Regions from separate parts of the Candidatus Clostridium stratigraminis genome, predicted to be linked through region 1. Evidence: riboswitches for the same ligand, from Rfam matches in the RefSeq annotation. Region 1 holds a riboswitch; each other region holds the start of a gene.
What was found. A riboswitch is a leader RNA that binds a small molecule or an ion and turns the genes downstream of it on or off. The one in region 1 is predicted to bind cyclic di-GMP.
Positions count from the first base shown of each region.

Region 2: linked by a shared signal. The riboswitch ahead of ACJDUG_RS09510 (tetratricopeptide repeat protein) and the one ahead of ACJDUG_RS11840 (beta strand repeat-containing protein) in region 1 are both predicted to bind cyclic di-GMP.
Region 3: linked by a shared signal. The riboswitch ahead of ACJDUG_RS04435 (nucleotide sugar dehydrogenase) and the one ahead of ACJDUG_RS11840 (beta strand repeat-containing protein) in region 1 are both predicted to bind cyclic di-GMP.
Region 4: linked by a shared signal. The riboswitch ahead of ACJDUG_RS00540 (hypothetical protein) and the one ahead of ACJDUG_RS11840 (beta strand repeat-containing protein) in region 1 are both predicted to bind cyclic di-GMP.

Region 1 is NZ_JBJHZZ010000008.1:26,882-31,791, reverse strand. Features, by position in the region: gene ACJDUG_RS11840 (beta strand repeat-containing protein) at 1-2,217, opposite strand, end outside; cyclic di-GMP riboswitch class II at 2,248-2,331, opposite strand; gene ACJDUG_RS11835 (lipase family alpha/beta hydrolase) at 3,162-4,607, opposite strand; gene rlmH (23S rRNA (pseudouridine(1915)-N(3))-methyltransferase RlmH) at 4,781-4,910, opposite strand, start outside.
Region 2 is NZ_JBJHZZ010000005.1:47,365-52,274, reverse strand. Features, by position in the region: gene ACJDUG_RS09525 (DUF1659 domain-containing protein) at 1-38, shown strand, start outside; gene ACJDUG_RS09520 (DUF2922 domain-containing protein) at 85-306, shown strand; gene ACJDUG_RS09515 (DUF3267 domain-containing protein) at 392-934, opposite strand; gene ACJDUG_RS09510 (tetratricopeptide repeat protein) at 955-2,091, opposite strand; cyclic di-GMP riboswitch class I at 2,274-2,356, opposite strand; gene ACJDUG_RS09505 (MBL fold metallo-hydrolase RNA specificity domain-containing protein) at 2,719-4,257, shown strand; gene ACJDUG_RS09500 (sensor domain-containing protein) at 4,377-4,910, opposite strand, start outside.
Region 3 is NZ_JBJHZZ010000002.1:6,671-11,580, forward strand. Features, by position in the region: gene ACJDUG_RS04425 (GntR family transcriptional regulator) at 277-999, shown strand; gene ACJDUG_RS04430 (sugar transferase) at 1,032-1,700, shown strand; cyclic di-GMP riboswitch class II at 1,735-1,818, shown strand; gene ACJDUG_RS04435 (nucleotide sugar dehydrogenase) at 2,004-3,425, shown strand; gene ACJDUG_RS04440 (WecB/TagA/CpsF family glycosyltransferase) at 3,441-4,190, shown strand; gene ACJDUG_RS04445 (phenylacetate--CoA ligase family protein) at 4,227-4,910, shown strand, end outside.
Region 4 is NZ_JBJHZZ010000001.1:110,946-115,855, reverse strand. Features, by position in the region: gene ACJDUG_RS00560 (sensor histidine kinase) at 1-61, opposite strand, end outside; gene ACJDUG_RS00555 (response regulator transcription factor) at 76-774, opposite strand; gene ACJDUG_RS00550 (hypothetical protein) at 948-1,253, shown strand; gene ACJDUG_RS00545 (hypothetical protein) at 1,269-1,853, shown strand; gene ACJDUG_RS00540 (hypothetical protein) at 1,988-2,968, opposite strand; cyclic di-GMP riboswitch class I at 3,107-3,195, opposite strand; gene ACJDUG_RS00535 (hypothetical protein) at 3,423-3,569, opposite strand; gene ACJDUG_RS00530 (HD-GYP domain-containing protein) at 3,866-4,910, opposite strand, start outside.

The DNA of each region.
Region 1 (4,910 bases):
ACCATTTGTGGTGAATGTATGGCTCTGAGCATTGAGTGACCCTTCTTCATTCATAGCAGCGGTAACTGTTATGTCTTGGTTAGTCGGATCTTTTGTATAATCACCAAGTGTAATTTCAGGAGCTACCTTATCAATATTTGTGATTACTATGATGCAATCAGTTTTATTTCCAGCTTCATCAGTTGCTGTAAAGGTAAAGCTTCCATTTTCAGTGAATGTATGGCTTGTTACATTAAGCATACCTTTGTCAGTACTAACGGTAACTGTGATATCTTTATTAGTTAATGAAGTGATATAGCTGCCTGTTGTAATGACTGGTGCGACTTTATCTATATTGTTAATGGTAACTGTTTTACTGCTTTGATTTCCTGCCGCATCAGTTGCTGTAAAAGTATAGCTTCCATTTTCAGTGAATGTATAGCTATCTTTATTAAGTGTACCTTCGTTTGTGGTTGCGGTAACTGTTATGTCTTGGTTAGTTGGATCTGTCCTATAATCTCCAAGTGTAATTACAGGAGCCACTTTATCAATATTTGTGATTACTACGGTTTTTTCAGCTACATTTCCTGCTGCATCAGTTGCTGTAAAAGTAAAGCTTCCATTTGAGGTAAATGTATGACTATCTACATTAAGTGTACCCTCATTAGTAGATGCGGTAACTGTAATATCTTTGTTTGTCGGAGATGTATTATAATCTCCAAGTGTAATTACAGGAGCTACTTTGTCAATATTTGTGACTTGTACGGTTTTTGAAGTCACATTTCCTGCTGCATCAGTTGCAACAAATTCAAACTTTCCGTTTTCAGTAAATGTATGGCTAGCTGCGTTAAGTGAACCTTCGTTTGTATGAGCATAAACTGTAATGTCCTGGTTAGTTGGATCAGTCGAATTGAATGGGTCTATAGTAATTTCAGGAGCAATCCTGTCAATGTTGCTAACAACCGCGGTAGCTGTACCTTTATTACCCGCTGCATCAACAAAATTAAATGTAAATTCCCCATTATCTGTAAATGTGTATGTGTCTGCTCCTCCATTGTTTAAAATAGTAACTGACTCACTAGGAGTAATTTTTACTACAACATCCTTATTTGTTGGATTCTGAGTAGAATACTCAACGGTTGCGGTTGGAGCTACCTTGTCAATATTACTAACACTTGCCATAGCCTTACCCACGTTGCCAGCTACATCTACAAATTCAAAGGTAAAATCTCCATTTTCCTTGAAAGTATATGATAATGACCCTCCATTATTAGTTACGGTAATAGGTTCATTTGCATTAAGTGTTACAGTGACATCTTGATTCGTTGGCGCAGTTTCTGAATACTCAATTGAACCCACTGGAGATGTTTTGTCAATATTCTCCACGTTAACCCGTATAGATCCCGGATTACCTGCTGCATCAGCAAATGTCAAATCAAAACTTCCATTTTTAGAAAATGTCAATGTAGATGCATCTGAGTCAAACATAATAGTACTAGGTAGAGCATCGATGTTTGTATAAGTTACCGGCTCACTCGGTTTTATGGTAGCCACCACATCTTTATTTATTGGGGTAGTGGTAGAATAATTAACTGCCGCCGTAGGTGCCACTCTATCTATATTATTAATTCTTACAGTTTTAATAGTTTGGTTCCCAGCTGCATCAGTTGCCACAAAATCAAAACTCCCGTTATCTGTGAAAGTATGGCTAGTTGCATTGAGTGTACCTTCGTTGGTACTTACGGTAACAGTGATGTCTTGGTTAGTCGGGTCTTTCGGATAATCTGAGATGGTGATAACTGGTGGAGTTATATCCACTTTTTCGGTAACAGGAGTCGCTTTTGTGTGAACATCACCAGCGGGCTTTCCATTTACGTATATTGTATAGGCTTCAATTGTAAACACTGGGTCTGTTGCTGTATTTTGATCTAATTTTGCTACATATGAATAAGACCATTTAGTATCACTAATTTTTTTCACAACAGTATTATCATCACCATCTACTTTTACAACTAATTGTGGGCCATCAATGGTAACTGTTCCAGTTAAGTTAACCGTTGTATCTCCGTTTTTATGTGTAGGTTTATCTGGGGTAATTACCCCAGTAACCTTTATGTCTGACATTTGTGTTCTACCTGTTTGGATGTTAGTTGCACTCGCTGCATTAGCATTGGTTCCAATACTAATGCTTAATGACATTGTAACAGCCAGAGCCAATGATATTTTTTTCTTGTTCATAAAATTTTCTCCTCTTAAAATATTTTTGTTTTTTAAGAGGGGCGGTTACACTATTAGCTCCATGCAGCCCAAGTGTCCAGATACAGACCGCACTTCTCAGCTCCCCTAATATAAGAAACTTGCACAGGAGCATTAGTTTCTTATCTTCGACATTAGAGATATGTCCTATATTATGAAAGATCACCTCCATCCTTTAGTATAATTTAAATTCAGCTTGCTAAAATATATAAAATTAGAATTTAAAGATAAGTTTCTAATATTTTCTACAAAGAAATCAAATCTAAATCTAATTTGTTGATAATTTATCCTATAGTACATTGATAGGTTCTGATCAGTAAAATATATTAAACATGCTGTTTTAAATATAATTATATCCAATATACCAATTATTAACAACAATTGTAAAAAAATATATTTCAACAATATATTTCAAATATGGACATTTAATAATAAATGTTGATTAAAAACCTCATTTTTTTGTAGTACGGCCCTCCGTAACTACTTCAAAAGAGGTTTTCCCATTTCTTTTATAGAACCATAAAAAGAGAGCTCATTCAGAATGCACATTATGCGTCACCTGAACAAGCTCAAAAACAAACATTAGCTTCACCATAGCCATTGCTTATAACTATTTTCTTACATTATAACAATTCTTATCTATATATTTTACAATCTCTAAAGATGTACTATATCTATCACTTCCACTGATTCTCTCAACAGTTAGTCCTAAGGCTTGAATCTCAAATTTTACATTAAACTTATCAAAACAGATATTAAGGATATCATCTTCATTTTTCTGTTTTTCATCTCTATTCTCCTATCAAAAATAAAAATATCTTATTATTAATAGATAAAACTATTATACTTCTATTATCGTATTATTCATTTATCCTTTAATTTCTTTTTTGCTATCGATAAGCAAAGGTTTATCATAAAATAAGTGTTTAATAACCCTCTTCCTTAAGTGCTGCTACAATTTCCACATATTTTTCTATTACATCAAACCCTTTATAATCATCTCTTCTTAGGTCTATAATATCTCCATGAGAGATCCCTCGCCTTCGTTTATTTTTTAATACCCCTTTAAATTCACCCCATTTAGCAGATTTAATAGATACTAAGCCATCATTTTCACCTTCTGTTAACCTTACTAAAATATAAGGTATGGCTACTATATAATCGCTTAATATATTCTTTACTACCGTTGCGTAACTTTGATAATACACTTGCGGAGCATCCCTTACCTCTTCATTAAATTTTTCACTATGTTTAGTTGAAAACTGTCTGCTTGCAGTATAAAAATCAGGATTTTTATCCCCTAGAAACCTATAATATTTATCAAAAAACCTTGCAATAGCTTTGTAAATTTTATCAGGAAGTTTACAAGCAATATCAACAAACTTACATCCTCTATGTGGTGATGACATCATGGTTAGTGATGCCACACAGTCCCCCATCTCTAATTTACTTATCATAAAACGTGCATCTAGTCCTCCCTTTGAATGGGCAATAATATTTACCTTTTTACATCCTGTTTCTTTCATAATATCAAGAATTTTATTTTTAATGTCCTTTGCATTATACTCAACTGTCCCCCAAGCTTCTTGATTACCGTAATAAACTGTTGCTCCATTGCGAATTAATTCCTTAGGTATCCTTCCCCAGTAATTAATGTATTTTAAATCTCTAAATCCAACACCATGAACTAATACGAGTGGATATTTTGTTTTACATACTTCTGAATCAACACGAGCTTTATTATTAATTACTTTATAACATTCATGATCATATTCTATTCTTGCTATATGGCAGGCATATATCATTATAAGCGCATTTATGATTGGAATAAGGCTCCCAAAAACTACTATAAGTCGCCTCATTATATTTAATCTTCTTGAAGTACATAAAATTCTTATCATACCATTTGTAAGTAATATAATAATATTTAATGCCATAATAACAATGTCTATTATTAAGATATTCTTAGGTATGGCGAGGTTTTGTATTGTTGCAACTCCCATTTGATATATTATGATTTGAATAAAAGCTGCATACAATCCATATAAAACAATACTTCTTCCACATATCATTACCCTTAATCTAATGTTTACAATATGATTCCTAGCATATGGAACTATATTTACTTTTATCCAAATATAAAAAGTGAAAAAAATTGCCTCAGCTAAAATAATCCATTTACATATAACGTTATCTTGTCCAAATTTAGTACGTTCACTAAAAAAGTACCCTAACAAAAAAATATGAGGAGCGAAAATAAAATACACATGCAAAAAGATTTTATTCAGTAAATGTATCTTCTTATTAATATCTAAGTATGCAATACTGATTACAATTAGTGTTAATGCAAAAGTTATTATAGCTGCTATCATAATTTCTCCTTACTTAGGTTGGAATTCTTATTAAATAATCATATTTTACCATATTTTTCAACAGAAACCCATAGTTTTTAAGAATGGTGGGTGAATGAAAAAAAGATTGAGTTTTTCCTCAACCTTTAAAATCTTATTGCAATTTAATTAATATCACATAATTCATACTTACATCATTTGTGGTACGGTTCACCGTAATTAATTCTAAATCCCCTATAAACCTGTTCAAGTAAAATAACTCTCATTAACTGATGAGGAAAAGTCATTCTTGAAAAAGATAATTTATAATCAGCTCTATTTAAA
Region 2 (4,910 bases), on a different contig from region 1:
TTTTAAGAAGTAATGATTGCTTTCTTATTAATGGCTAGTTCCATAAACTAATTAACTTAAATTAATTGAAAGGAGAAAAATGATATGGCTGAAAAAACTTTAGTTATGACATTTTTAAATAGCTCAGGCTCAAAAGCAAGTATTTCTCTTCCTGGTGTAAGAGATAATGTTACAGAAGAAGAGATATCTGCTGCTATGGATGTTATAATTTCAAAGAATATATTTCAATTTTCAGGTGGAGATTTGATAACCAGGCAAACTGCTCAGATTACTGAGAAGAATGTTACCACACTTGAAGTTAGATAAGAAAAAGGGGTATTCTGTACCCCTTTTTCTTTTATGTTTTATATATTCATTAGGAAACCTAATTGTGCTATCTGCAACTATACTGTTAGGCTATTATACGAATAATTAAGTTAGGAATAAAAGTTGCTACTGCAATTCCGTAGAATAAATCAAGCCATACAACTGATCCCATGGCACCAATATAGATTAGAAATACAATCGGTGTACCTAAAATCTTTGTAAGTATAGGAGTTTCCTTGTCTTTAACCGTTTTCCAAAGACTTTGTGCATCTCCTGTGCTTGGAAAGGAATGCATTGCTATGGAAACCCCAAGCCAAATAAGAAAAAAGTCTAAAATATTGGTACCTGTAAATTTATCCCCAAAATATAATATTGGTATTGCTGCCGGAAGTGCAATTAAAGCTCCCAAAATTGTATTTATAAGAAAGGGTCCAATTCCTATCATGATTTGCTGAACTGAACTTTTTGGTCTCTCATGTATCACATATCCTGCTGGATTCCCTACCCTAACATAACATACATCAAGAACAGCAACCCTGCATAATCTGCAAAATAGCTGGTGAGCAATTTCATGAACGATAACCCCAGGAAAAGTTAAAATTGTTATTATAAATCCAGGTATAAGCATTGTTTAATTCTCCTTTTATCCTAAATTTGCTTTTGCCACTGCAAAGTACCATCAAAAATTGATTTCAGCAGGTTATCAGTATATTTATCTGTAGCATTTGAGTTCTGATAAATTTTGTAGTATTTATCTCTTTCAGTGATTAAATTATTATAATGATAAGCTAATGCAAGATTTGCGATTACAGAGGTATCTTGACTATCTATATTATATGCTGTTTTTGCATATTCAAGGCCTTTAGCATTGTTCCTGCGTTTAAGCTCAATCTTCGATAAGGTTATAAAAGCTCCTACATCTTCAGTATTATGCTTTAGAACCTTATTACAATAGGCCACACCTTCATCATACTTACCTAGTTCTCTATAGGTAGCAGCTTGAAGAAGATATCCTGCATAAAAATCAGGATAATTACTAATTACCCTAGACAAAACTTGATTTGCTTCATTAAAATTTTTCATATCAAAATATAAATTTGCAAGATAATATGCTCCATATACCTCTTTAGGATTTTTATCCACAATAGGCTTCACAATATTCACAATATCCTCAGTCTTGGAATTCTGCAGGTTTTTTATTTTATCGTATAATTCATTACTTGGGCTATAATATGTATCAAGTTTATTTGTTGTTGTATTAACCTCATCAACCAATTCTTTTTTCATTTTCTTTTCAGAAGGCGATGTACCTGCAATCTCGTCAAATACCTTATATGCATCTCCTATTCTTTCATCTTCATAATATGATACATACAGCCTTACTAATGCCTTATCGGATTCTGGATGCTCCTTTAATGCATTTTCATAATGATAAATTGCTGTTACATATTTTGAGGCTTTTTCAGCTTGAAGCCCTTTTTCATACTCAACTCCTGAGCTAATACTTTTTGGAAACTTCCATAGAGAAAAAAGTATAACTAAAATAATAAGTAGTGAAACTAGCTTTATCTGTTTTGGAATAGGTCTTCTAGAAAGCTTGTCCCTACATTCCTTACATAACTTCAGGTTGTACCCCTCCTCAATATCCAAGCTTCCACAGTTCTTACATCCCCAAAAAGTATCCGTAGGGGCCTCATTAGCACCATCAGAAAACTCTATTGATGCCTTCTGCTCTTCCATGAAAATCTTAGTATCATCATCGTCGTGTTCCTGCTCCATACTCATTTAAATAACATCCCCTTTTCTAAATAATATGTGTCAATTTGAATGTTTAAACCTAAAAAGTATAATACTTGCCCAATAACTAAACTGTAAATCACACTATTTAGAAACTAATGTGTTTAATTAGATGTTGAACCCATAAATGAGCATAGATGTGGTTAAGGAAGGCATGAAAAAAATCCTACTTAGGAAACCCGGCTGTCATAGAATATTCCTTAGACCCGCAGCTTTGCGTCTTTACCTTTCGATAAATTTGCTATTATCTATGGACTTTATGTAAAATTAATGAATTTTTTGTAATAATTTAGGCTTATATTTAACATATTACCATATATAACTTGTAAAATAAATACTATTTAAACAGGTTAAGTAGTAGGAAACTTTATTTCTTTTGCTATTTTGCCCCATAGAAAAAATTATTAATTGTTAACATTTCAAACTCTATTCACTATTGAAAAAATTCTGATAAAATAATATACTATTATAAACCTATTTCAATTATTATTTATTCAATCCAACAGGGGGCAAACAATTAACATTGTTTGGGCAAAAGTTTGAGGGTAATCTAGTTCATAGAAATGGACTCCTTAAGATTACCTTAGTCAGAATAAGAAATACGGGAGGGATATTATGAATTTAGAATTTTATGGTGCAGCTGGCTGTGTTACAGGTTCTTGTCATATTTTAAATGTAATGGATAAGAAAATACTATTAGACTGCGGTATGTATCAAGGTAAAGATGAGAAGGATAGGGGCGGAAATGAATTCTTTAACTTTAATCCCAAAGACATAGATTATGTTATCTTGTCTCATGCTCATATTGATCACAGCGGCAGAATTCCACTTTTATATAAGCAGGGGTTTAAAGGTCAGATTTTATGTACTGAGGTTACAAAAGATCTTTGCAGCGTTATGCTTCCTGATTCAGGGCACATTCAAGAAATGGAAATCGAATGGAAAAACAGAAAGAGAATGAGACAAGGACTAAAACCTCTTGAGCCTTTATATACCGCTAAATTAGCTGAACTATCCATGTATTTATTCTACGGCCATTCTTATGATGAGTGGATAGAGGTATTTGATGGTTTTAAGATTCGTTTTAGAGATGCCGGACATTTGCTGGGATCTGCAATGATTGAAATTAGAATTAAAGAAGATAATAAAGATGAAGTAAAATTAGTTTACAGTGGTGATATAGGAAATAAGAATATTCCTATTATAAAAGATCCTACCCTAATTGAAGAAGCGGATTATATCATTATGGAAACTACTTATGGAGACAGGCTTCATGATAATATTAATTCTGAGTTCGAGCAGCTTGTACAGATAATAAATGATACTTTTAAAAGAGGCGGAAATGTTATTATACCTTCCTTTGCAGTTGGAAGAGCTCAAGAAGTTATTTATGCATTAAATAGATACATTGAAAGAAAGCTTTTGAAAAATTTAACTGTATATGTGGATAGTCCTTTAGCATCTGAATCTACAAAAATCTTTAAAAAGTATAGTGACTATTATGATGAGGAGGCTAGTAAAATTGTTAGAGAAGGTATTGATCCATTAGACTTTGATGGATTAACCTTTACAAAGTCTCCTGATGAATCCGCCGCCATTAATAAAATTCAAAGCGGTGCTATAGTTATTTCTGCAAGCGGTATGTGTGAAGCCGGACGTATAAAGCACCACTTGAAGCATAACTTATGGAGAAAGGAATGTTCTATAGTATTCGTAGGGTATCAGGCTGTTGGGACACTTGGAAGGACAATTCTTGATGGTGCTAAAACAGTAAAATTATTTGGTGAAGAAGTTGCAGTTAATGCACAAATTCATGTGCTTCATGGCTTATCTGGTCACGCTGATAGAAATGGACTTTTAGAGTGGGCACAAGGCTTTAAAAATAAGCCTAAGGAAATTCTGCTTGTTCATGGAGACAGAGAAGCCCAGGTAAGTTTTATGGAGTTATTAAAATCAAAGGGAATTAAGACAAGAATAATGGGGCTTGGCGATAAATATTATCTTGAAGAAGGTCTTGTTAAAAACAAGGAAATTATTGCTTCACCTTCAAGTATTAAAGATAGAATACTTACGCTTTTGGATTCCATTGACGATATAGATTACATGGATAAGGATGCCTTATCTAAGGAGCTAAATAAGATAATTAACGGATAACAAAATCAAGGGACGATTTTCCTGCTATAACTTAGCATAAATATCGTCCCTCTTTTCCTGTATTTGTAAGGCTTTTCCATATGGCAGAGGGGCGTTTCTAGTGCCACACTTATTAGGCCCTAAAAGTGTCCCCCTACTGCATATACCTTTGCTAGCTTTCTTAATTTCTTTTCAAAATCTTTAGAAGATAAGGGTTTACTGTATAGAAAGCCCTGTACCTTATCACATTCATGATGCTTAAGAAAGCTTAACTGATTAACACTTTCTACCCCTTCTGCAACCACTTCAAGGCCCATATTATGGGCAAGCTCGATAACTGCCTTGGTTATTATTTCATCCTTTGCGTCAATATTAATATTACCCACAAATGACTTGTCTATTTTTAATGCATCTATAGGCAACTTTTTTAGATAATTTAAAGAAGAATAGCCGGTTCCAAAATCATCTAATGAAACATGTATATTCATTTCTCTAATTTTATTTAAAACATAAATTGAAAAATCAAGGTCCTTCATTATTATGCTTTCTGTAATTTCAATTTCTAAATAGGTAGGATCCAGCTTAGTATCTTCCAGTACTGCCTTAATTGTCTCTAATAAGTCTTCCTGTTCAAATTGCTTAGCGGAAAGATTTACTGCTACTCTTAATGGAGG
Region 3 (4,910 bases), on a different contig from region 1:
AAATACAAACTATTTGTTTTATATAGGACTTTTTTATGAAAGTAATAAAAAATTGACGTTAAATGTTATATTATATGCTAATCTAGCAATCAAAATATTTGTGAAATATAGAATTATTTGATATATTATAGGTAGAATACAAAGAAAATTATGTCGATATAGCTAGGATTTTCAATAATAACTAATAATATAGACATATTGGTAATAATATGTAGAAGTTCATACCGAAAAATGGTATAATCTTGTATAGACAAGTATACATTAGAGGTGAATAAATTGATAAATAGGAAGAGCTATATTCCGTATTATTTACAGATCTATTATGAACTTTTAAATAAAATTGAAGCAATGGTGTACAAGCCTAATGAGCTGCTGCCATCTGAAAATGAACTAGTTGAGGAATACGGGGTTACAAGGGTAACTATTAGAAATTCCATGAAAAAACTAAAGGATGAAGGTAGAATTAGGACAGAAAAAGGCAAGGGTTCCTATGTTAATCCACCAAAGCTTATACAAAGCTTAGACAAAATATACAGCCTTGCCAGAGACTTTAATGAAGAGGGTTATGAAATAAAAAGTGAACTTCTTGAGGTTCGATCTGAGCTATGTGATGAAATTATCGGAAAACACCTTGAGTTAATATCTACGGATCAAGTAATTGTAATAAAAATTCTGAGAAAAATTAATGATATACCTGTAGTAGTACAAGCTTCTTATTTACCAATGAATATCGTTCCGGGACTTACAGCATCTGATATTGATAAATGTGCAATTTATAATTTACTTGAAGATAAATATAATATAAAGCTTTTAAAGGCAACAGAGTATTTCGACCCTGTAATAGCTGATGAATACAATTCAAAGCTTCTTCAGGTGGATGCAGGTACGCCATTATTTTTGACTGAAAGGGTTACCTATACCGAAGGCAAGAAGCCAATAGAATTTCGAAGATGCGTAGTGAGAAGTGATAAATTTAGGTTTTCTGTGGAATTAAATTAGTCATAAAAATGTTAAGTATTGGAGGCAGGGCAATGGGGGAACCTGTACTAAATAATAGTAGAATAGAAGTAACTTGGAAGGATGAATATACCAAAGACTGGACTTATTATTTTATAAAGAAGCTTATTGATATTATTGGAGCAATTACTGGAATTTTATTATTAAGCCCAGTATTAATTATAACAGCACTTGCCATAAGGTTAGAGTCTAAAGGACCCATAATATTTAGTCAAGAGAGAATAGGTTTAAATGGGAAAGCCTTCAAGATGTATAAATTTAGATCTATGGTTGAAAATGCAGAAGAATTATTGGATAAGCTTAAAAATAAAAATGAAATGTCTGGACCAATGTTTAAGATAAAGAAAGATCCTAGAATAACTAAAGTAGGAAGATTTATTCGAAAAACCAGCATAGACGAACTTCCTCAGCTATTTAATGTATTAAAAGGAGATATGTCCTTGGTAGGGCCAAGACCAAATTTACCAAGAGAAGTCATTAGATTTAATGAGTATCAAAAACAAAAGCTATTAGTAAAGCCAGGGTTAACTTGCTATTGGCAGGTTATGGGCAGAAACAAAATAGGTTTTGAGCAGTGGATGGAATTAGATATTAAATACTTAAAAGAAAGAAATACTTGGGTTGATATAAAATTAATTTTTAAGACATTTTCTGTTTTTTTTGGTGATGATGGAGCGAGATAACTTTTTAAGAATAGAGTATTTTAAAAACAATTAAAAATTAATCGGAAGCAAAGAAGTGAATTCTGTATTTGGGCACTTGGAATTCATGGAGCTAGTAGTGCAACCCGCCGAGTAATTTTTTGAATCAATGGCTTTTTTGTTTATGAGGCTAAGTGAAGAATACGTATAATTTTTATAATGAAATGAGTAACACTATAAATTAACATAGGGATGGTAAAACATCCAAGGTAATAGTCCAAGTACACTATTATTTATAGAAAACAGACCTTAAGAGCTTATTGACAAGAATAGGGGGAAGCTGAATTGGAAACAACGGTAAAAAATATTGTAATGAAAGACATAGAAACAAAGATAGAATCTAAGGAAATAGAATCCAATGAATTGTTTATGGAGCAATTTAATGAGAATATACTTGATGATTCTATTAATAAAAGGATATGCGTTTTTGGACAAGGATTTGTTGGATTGCCACTTACGTTAAGCTTTGCGATTAGGGGTTGCGCTACCATAGGAGTTGATGTTGACGATAGGCTGATACAACAAACTAATGATGGGATTACACATCATACGGAAAGATTTCACCATGTTTCAATTCAAGAAGTATTAAATATTGAACTAAAAAATAAAAGATACATTGCTACAACTAATGCTGATTGGGCTGTACAAGAGTGTAACAATATAATTGTTACTGTTGGAGTTCCAATAAAAGATGGTAAATATATAATTGATTATTTGGAAAGTGCATGCACAACAATTGGTAGAAACTTAAAGAAGAATGATTTGGTTGTAATACGGAGTACTGTAATACCTGGTACAACAGAGGAGCTTTGTTTGCCTATTTTAGAAAAAGAGTCTGGAATGAAAGCAGGAGATGATTTCTATCTAGCTTACGCATCAGAAAGAATAGCCGAAGGACTTGCTTTCGATGAATTTGCCAATATGCCTACTTTGGTTGGAGCAGTAAATGAAGCTAGCCTAAGTAAAGCTATAGACTTATTAAGAGTGGTATGTAAAGCAGAGATGGTACCTGCGACATGCATTAAAGCTGTTGAAACATCAAAAGTATTTGAAAATGTTCAAAGAGATGTAAATATAGCTATGGCTCAGGAGTTTGCAAGATTCACAGAAGCACTTGGCATAGATATATTTGAAGTAGTAAAACTTGCAAATACTCATAAGAGAGTTAATCTATTAACTCCAGGGCCGGGAGTAGGAGGTTATTGCATACCAAATGCATATCATTATCTAACACCAAAAGCAGAAGAATTAGCAGTAGATCTTGATATTTTAAAAATAAGTAGAGAAAAGAATTCGAAACTTCCAAAGTTTATAGTGAATAAAATAGAGGAGTTATTGAAAAGGCAAGGGAAGAAATTAGTGGATTCGCAAATTGCTGTCTTTGGACTAGCTATGAAAGATTATTCAAATGATGATAGGATAAGCCCACCAGTAGATATATGTAAATTGTTAATCGAAAAAGGTGCAATAGTCAAGGCTTTTGATCCTGTGGTACCTACTAATTATGATTTTAAAGTTAATAAACAGGATGAGGCGATAAAGAACGCAGATGCTATCCTAACATTATCGAAACAGCAAGGTATAGATTTCGATAATGTAAAAAATATGGTTGCATTAATGAAGGATAAGCCAGTTTGTGTAGATGTAAAAGCCGTTATAGACAAATGTGAAGCTGAAAAATTTGGGATGTTGTATTGGAGAATATAAATTTGGAGGATTGTAGTGGAGAAGAGAATACATATACTAGGCAGTAATGTTGATACCTTAACTATGGATGAAACTTTAGCTAGGATTCAATCTTTAATTAAAAATAGAGAGCATGTTCAACATGTTGTAATTAATGCAAGTAAAATTAACTTAATGCAAGATAATAAGCATTTAGCAGACATAGTTAATAGTTGCCCTTTAATAAATGCAGATGGGCAGTCAATTGTGTGGGCTGCGAAGTTTTTAGGGTATCCAATTCCTGAAAGGGTTACCGGTATTGATTTATTTAATAATTTAGTAAAATTATCGGCTGAAAATGGATATAGACCATATTTTTTTGGAGCTAAGCAAGAGGTTGTTGAGAAGGTTGTAAAGATATTTAAAGAACAGTATCCTTCGCTTAATATTGCCGGATATCGTAATGGTTATTTTAAAGATGAGGAAAGTAAAGAAATAGCAAAGGATATTAGGGAATCAAAAGCTGATATTCTATTTGTTGCTTTTTCAAGTCCAAAGAAAGAATTTTGGGTTAAGGAATATATTCCGATAATGCAGGTTACTTTTGTAATGGGAGTTGGTGGGAGTTTTGATGTTGTTGCTGGAGTTACTAATAGAGCACCTGAATGGATGCAAAAATGTGGGCTAGAGTGGTTTTATAGGTTTATTCAGGAACCAAAACGAATGTGGAAGAGATATTTGTTTGGTAATTTGAAATTTATAAGATTGGTTATTCAAGAAAAATTCAGCCTAGTTAAGAATGATTAAAATATCGAGTAACAAATTTAAAAAGGATGAATTGTAATGAATTATAAATATGTGAAAAAAATAAGTGAGTTGTGTCCACAAAGTATTAAAAGGATATTTGCACCTATTTTAAGAAAGAAATTAGTTAATAATAAAGACTTTTTAGATACTTACTATAAATTAGATAAATACGATGAATTAAGTGAAGAAGAAAAGAAAAAGAAACAATTTGAAAAATTAAAAGAAATATTGATATATTGTGATGATAATGTAAGTTATTATAAAGATATTTTCAAAGAGGCAAAATTTGATCCGAGAGAAATGACTGATTTCAAGGATATTGAAGTTCTACCTTTTACCAATAAAGCTATATTTTTGGCTAATGAAAATAAGTTGTTATCAAAGTTGGATATTAATCATTATGTTGCATATACCGGTGGTAGTAGCGGAAAGCCATTAAAAATATGTCTTGATAGAGAATCAATATTTAAAGAAAGAGCCTTTGTTTATCATTATTGGTCTAAATTCGGTTATAATTATAAAACTTCAAAAATGATTACATTCAGAGGCTTGGAGTTCAATGGGAAAATAGCTAAATATAATCCGGTATATAACGAAATAGTCTTATCACCATTTTCACTTAATGAAGATAATATTCATAAATATTTAAAGATTATAAGAGAATTTAAACCGGAATTTATTAGCGGGTATCCATCAATAGTCAAAAATTTCTGCACGTTA
Region 4 (4,910 bases), on a different contig from region 1:
TAATAATGGATATATGTGATAAAAATATACTTTTCCTAATAGTTTTTTTAGAATTATTCATATATTTAACCCTTCCTATTCCTGTTTACCAGAAATCATGAACCCATAGCCCCACAAGGTTTCTATTTTAAGTGCAGCACCTTCATTATTAAGCTTCCTTCTTATTCTTTTTACCATATCATCAGTTGCACGCGTATCTACTTCCATATCAAAGCCCCAAACTTTATTTAGGAGTTCTTCTCTAGATACTGCCTTATTTATATTCTTCACTAAATAAAGAAATAAATTAAATTCCATTGAAGTAAGCTTTAAATCATGATCATTACAAACCGCATATCTGCCTTCAGTATAAATAGTTACATCTATTATGTTTATTAATTCTGAATTACTCTCTCTAGTTTTCTCAAATTCCATTCTCTTAAATATACTTTTTACTCTTAAAACTAGTTCTACTGGACTAAAGGGTTTAGTCATATAGTCATCACTGCCCAGCATTAATCCAGCAATCTTATCAGATTCTCCGTCCTTTGCGGAAATTATAATAATTGGTACGTTGCTTTCCTTTCGTATTTGAGTGCAGACAGAAAGTCCATCTATTCCTGGCATCATAATATCCAGAAGAAGCATGTCAGCAGCTCTTTCCTTAAATGCCTTTAAAAGCTCCTCTCCACTCGTAAATGCTTCCACTCCGTAGCCTTCCTTAACTAAAAACATTTTTATTAATTCTTGAATCTTGATTTCATCATCTGCTATATATATAAGTTTTTGTTCCATGTCATTTTCACCTCATATAAACAACTTACAATATATTATAACATTTGCTTTTGATATGTAATATAACTGCTAAAAGCTTGCCACAATTCTGCCACATTTTATCGGAGATTTAACCTATATTAAAATGGTAAACTTTATTTGTAAGGAGAATTAGGAATACAGGAGGGATATTATTGAAAAAGATTTTATTAATAACCTTAATGCTTATATGTTTCTTAGCTGCTGGCTGTGAAAGAAGCGGTACATTAACAACTGCAGCAAATAATGCAAAACCCACTACTCAAAGCCATGTTCAAAATAATAATACTACTTCAGCAGATGTTAATGCGGCGCGTGGATCAGCTGATGCTGCCTCATCAACAAATAAAGAAATGGAGAAAGCCTCTAATATGATAGATAATTTAGATAGCACCTTAAATGGCCTAGATAATAGTTCGGATATAAATACAACAGAGTCAATAATAAATAATATAAATTAAGGAGATGTTTTTAAAATGAAAAAATTAAAACTTAAGGTAATTTCATCATTGATTTCAGCAGCTCTTATAATGCCTATGGCTGTTCATGCACAAGGAACAAGCACTACATTTGGTGATGGACTTATTAAACAACAGCAGCACCTTCAGTTAGTTCAGGAAAGACAGCAATTTAAAGCGAATATGCTTCAGAAAAAAGATACAATAAAGAAAAATCATGAGACCATTCAAGGACTTAGAAAAACAGTAACTGATAAAAGAGCCGCTGTAAAAGCGGCCATTAATAATATTAAACAAAGTAAAAAACAATTAACTTCTGATGATTTAAGTAAAATTGAAGCACAACTTAAATTAATTCAAAATGATATGTCCACCTTACAAGCTACCAATGGCACCATGAAACAAGCCTTTACTCAATTTAAATCAGACGTGCAAGGCAAAAAATATGATGCAGCAGCTTCTGATTTAGATAAAGTAATAAGTATTCAAAACACAAGAATTAGTAAACTTACTAATTTAAGTTCTGATTTAGATTCCTTATTAAGCTTATTTCAAAGTGCTTCTGCAAATAGCTCAGCTCAATCCTCTACAGCAGGTGCATAATGTATAAATAAAAGGGGGATTTTGCAAACTATCTTTAAAATAGTTTGCAAAATCCCCCTTTTATCTTCATTTATTATGTGAGAGTTTGTTTATCAACCTAAGGCTGCTTATAGTAACCAACTTTATGTAAATCTTTATCCACCTATTAAAATTTGGTCCATTTCCTTTAAATTTGATGATGTTATATTATTGCCTTGAAAATATTCATGCCTTTTGCTGCTTATTTTATCTTGTACTGAATAAAAGCTTCTATTTAATAATAGTGCTATTTCCTTACAGGTTTTGCCTCCATTAATCATTGACTTTACCCTATTCTCTTCCTTAATTGTCCACTGCTTTCGGCATGAGGGAAGTTTCTTTTGCTTGTCTACATTAATTTTTTGCAGCAACCATTCTGGTACTTTAGTATTTGCTATGTCTCTGAAAGTGGTATAGCACGATGTAATAAATTTAATATCTGCTGTTCTAGTATTCCATTTATCTTCGTGTTCCTCTATAAAAAGTTTAAAGTTATCTATTGATATTTGATATTTTTTTATTGAATTTATTCTAAATCTCTTATATTTTAAATAATCTTTATCCATCCAATTATAAACAGTTCTTGTTCCAACAGCTAAAATGTTAGAAATATCCTTTGGAGTTAGATATTCGCCATTTGCAATTATCTGCTCCCTAAGTCCTATTTTGTGGGCTTTTAGTAAAACAGCATTTTTAGTTCTGGCAAGCTTCTTTGCAATATTTTCTATTGTCATTACGCCCCATTTTTCTTCTAAATATGTTACTTCTTCTGTAAGCCAATGCCGATTCTCACAATTAAGGCCTAATTGTTTAGCCTTTTTAATTATGCTCTCCCTTGTTCTATTGGGTAGTAATAACATTAATTCATTCATTGGTTTAACCTGATAAAAATTATTAAGTACATTTTCTTCCTGCTCAGACCACCTATTGGTTAAATTCTCTTTGAGATATTTATTTGTATCTAGCTCTAATCTTTGAGCTTTTCTAACTACGCTGTCATAGCTTCTATCTAGAACCTCCATAATAACTCTAAGATCAACTTGTCCCCAATTTTCAGATAAATACTTTTGTTCTTCTAAACTCCACTTTTTTACCATACTGCACCTCTCAATTAATAAAACATTTTGTTTTTAGATAACAGCATTTTTAACTTCTCAAGCTACAAGTAACTTTTACATTAAAAAAAGACAGGCAGAACAGTGCCTATCTTAAAGATACAACTGTTACCCTATATTTTTGGCAACCTGACTATCATGGCAAATAAATTTGCTTTAGACTCACGGCTTTGCGTCTCCACCTTTCGATGGATTTGCTATTTACTAATATAAAATAATTGATTTATATTAAGTTATTACCATTATATTCTATATTAAATGAGAAATCAATATATCTAATAATAATTATACGAAATAATTTGTATTTTTTAGGTGGTACATTAATAAACTTGTAATAATTATAAAAAAAATGACATTATTAATTGAATAATGTCTTAATAATTAAGTAAAAAGAAGCCCATAGTCATATTTAAGATCTATGGGCTTAAATTTTAAGTTAATTCAAATTACCTTCTAAAACCTTCTTGTAAATAAATTCATTTTGAATTACTTCCTGCTCTAATTTATTGGATAAATCTTTATTAAAATCTTGTTTTAATTTATCCCTATACTCCTTACTGATAACATACATTAAAATATTCATCACAACACCTCCCGTTTTGTTTTACCCATACCTCTTATACGTATATTATACTACAGAAAGATAAAAAAGATACTATAAATAAAACATTAACAGGTTAAATATTGATTTAACAATGTTTCACGCGCTAGCATTGTTAGCATTTTCACATGATAGTTAATTGTTTATTTATATGATATAGGGGGGTATGGTATACAAGCATTGTATATAGCCCCATGAAACTAATGATTTATTTGCATAACAAAAACAAAATATAAAAGACACTCCAATAAAATTTGGAATGTCTTTATATTTGTTAATTATAAAACCAATTTCTCAACTGTTAATTCTTTATGATGCTTCAAATCTAGAAATCCGGAGTTGTCCAAAAGCAGAGGTCTTGTTAAATCATTTACATCTATTTTTATTATTTTGCAAATCTTCTCCGAATTTAATACTGCCATTTCTCCTATATAATAATTTGCCACATGATTTAAGAAAATATTACTATACTCATAATCAAGCCTTCCTAGACTTTCCTTCTTAATTATTTCAAGTGCTTCGAAAGGTCCCTTGCTATTTTTATAAATCCTATCGGAATTTACAGCATCAAAGGTGTCTGCTATAGCAATTATTTTTGCAAACTGATGAATATTTTCTTCCTTTAAACCTAGTGGATATCCTGAGCCATCATTCCGTTCATGGTGCATAAGCACGCCATAGCTTACAGACTTATCTAAAAAAGGTATCTCCTTTATATAGTTATAACCTATTGTTGGATGCTTTTTAATTACATTAAACTCTTTTTGAGTTAAATTTCCAGGTTTATTTAAAATACCTTTATCTATTTTAACTTTACCAAAATCATGTAGGATTGAAGAATATGTAAGAAGGTTAAGATCACTGCCACTCAACCCTATCCATTTGCCAAGAATTGTACTTAAAGCGGTTACATTAACACTATGTTTGTAAATAGTATCTTTTCCACTGCCATATAATACAATATTTTTAATTACTGAGTTTACTGATTTCAACTCACTTTGAATTTTTACTGCAAATTTTCTTATTTCTTCTAAACTTGTTACTTTTAAATTTTCCATATCCTCATAAATATTTTCCACATCGAAGGTAAGTTCCTCCAGACTTTCTTGAACTTCCTCAATAGTTCTAATTCTATCAGTATCTTTCTCGTAATCCTGCTCAGCCCCAGAGTCTCCATAGTACACTTCAATTTTTTTGTCTATATAATATTCTTTCAGTTTGTTTATTGCATATTGGGTTACAATTGTTCCCTCCGCAATTAAAAGCTTATCATTAGCTTTTATTTCCTTAGACAAAATCATTCCTGGAGTTAATTCATGGACA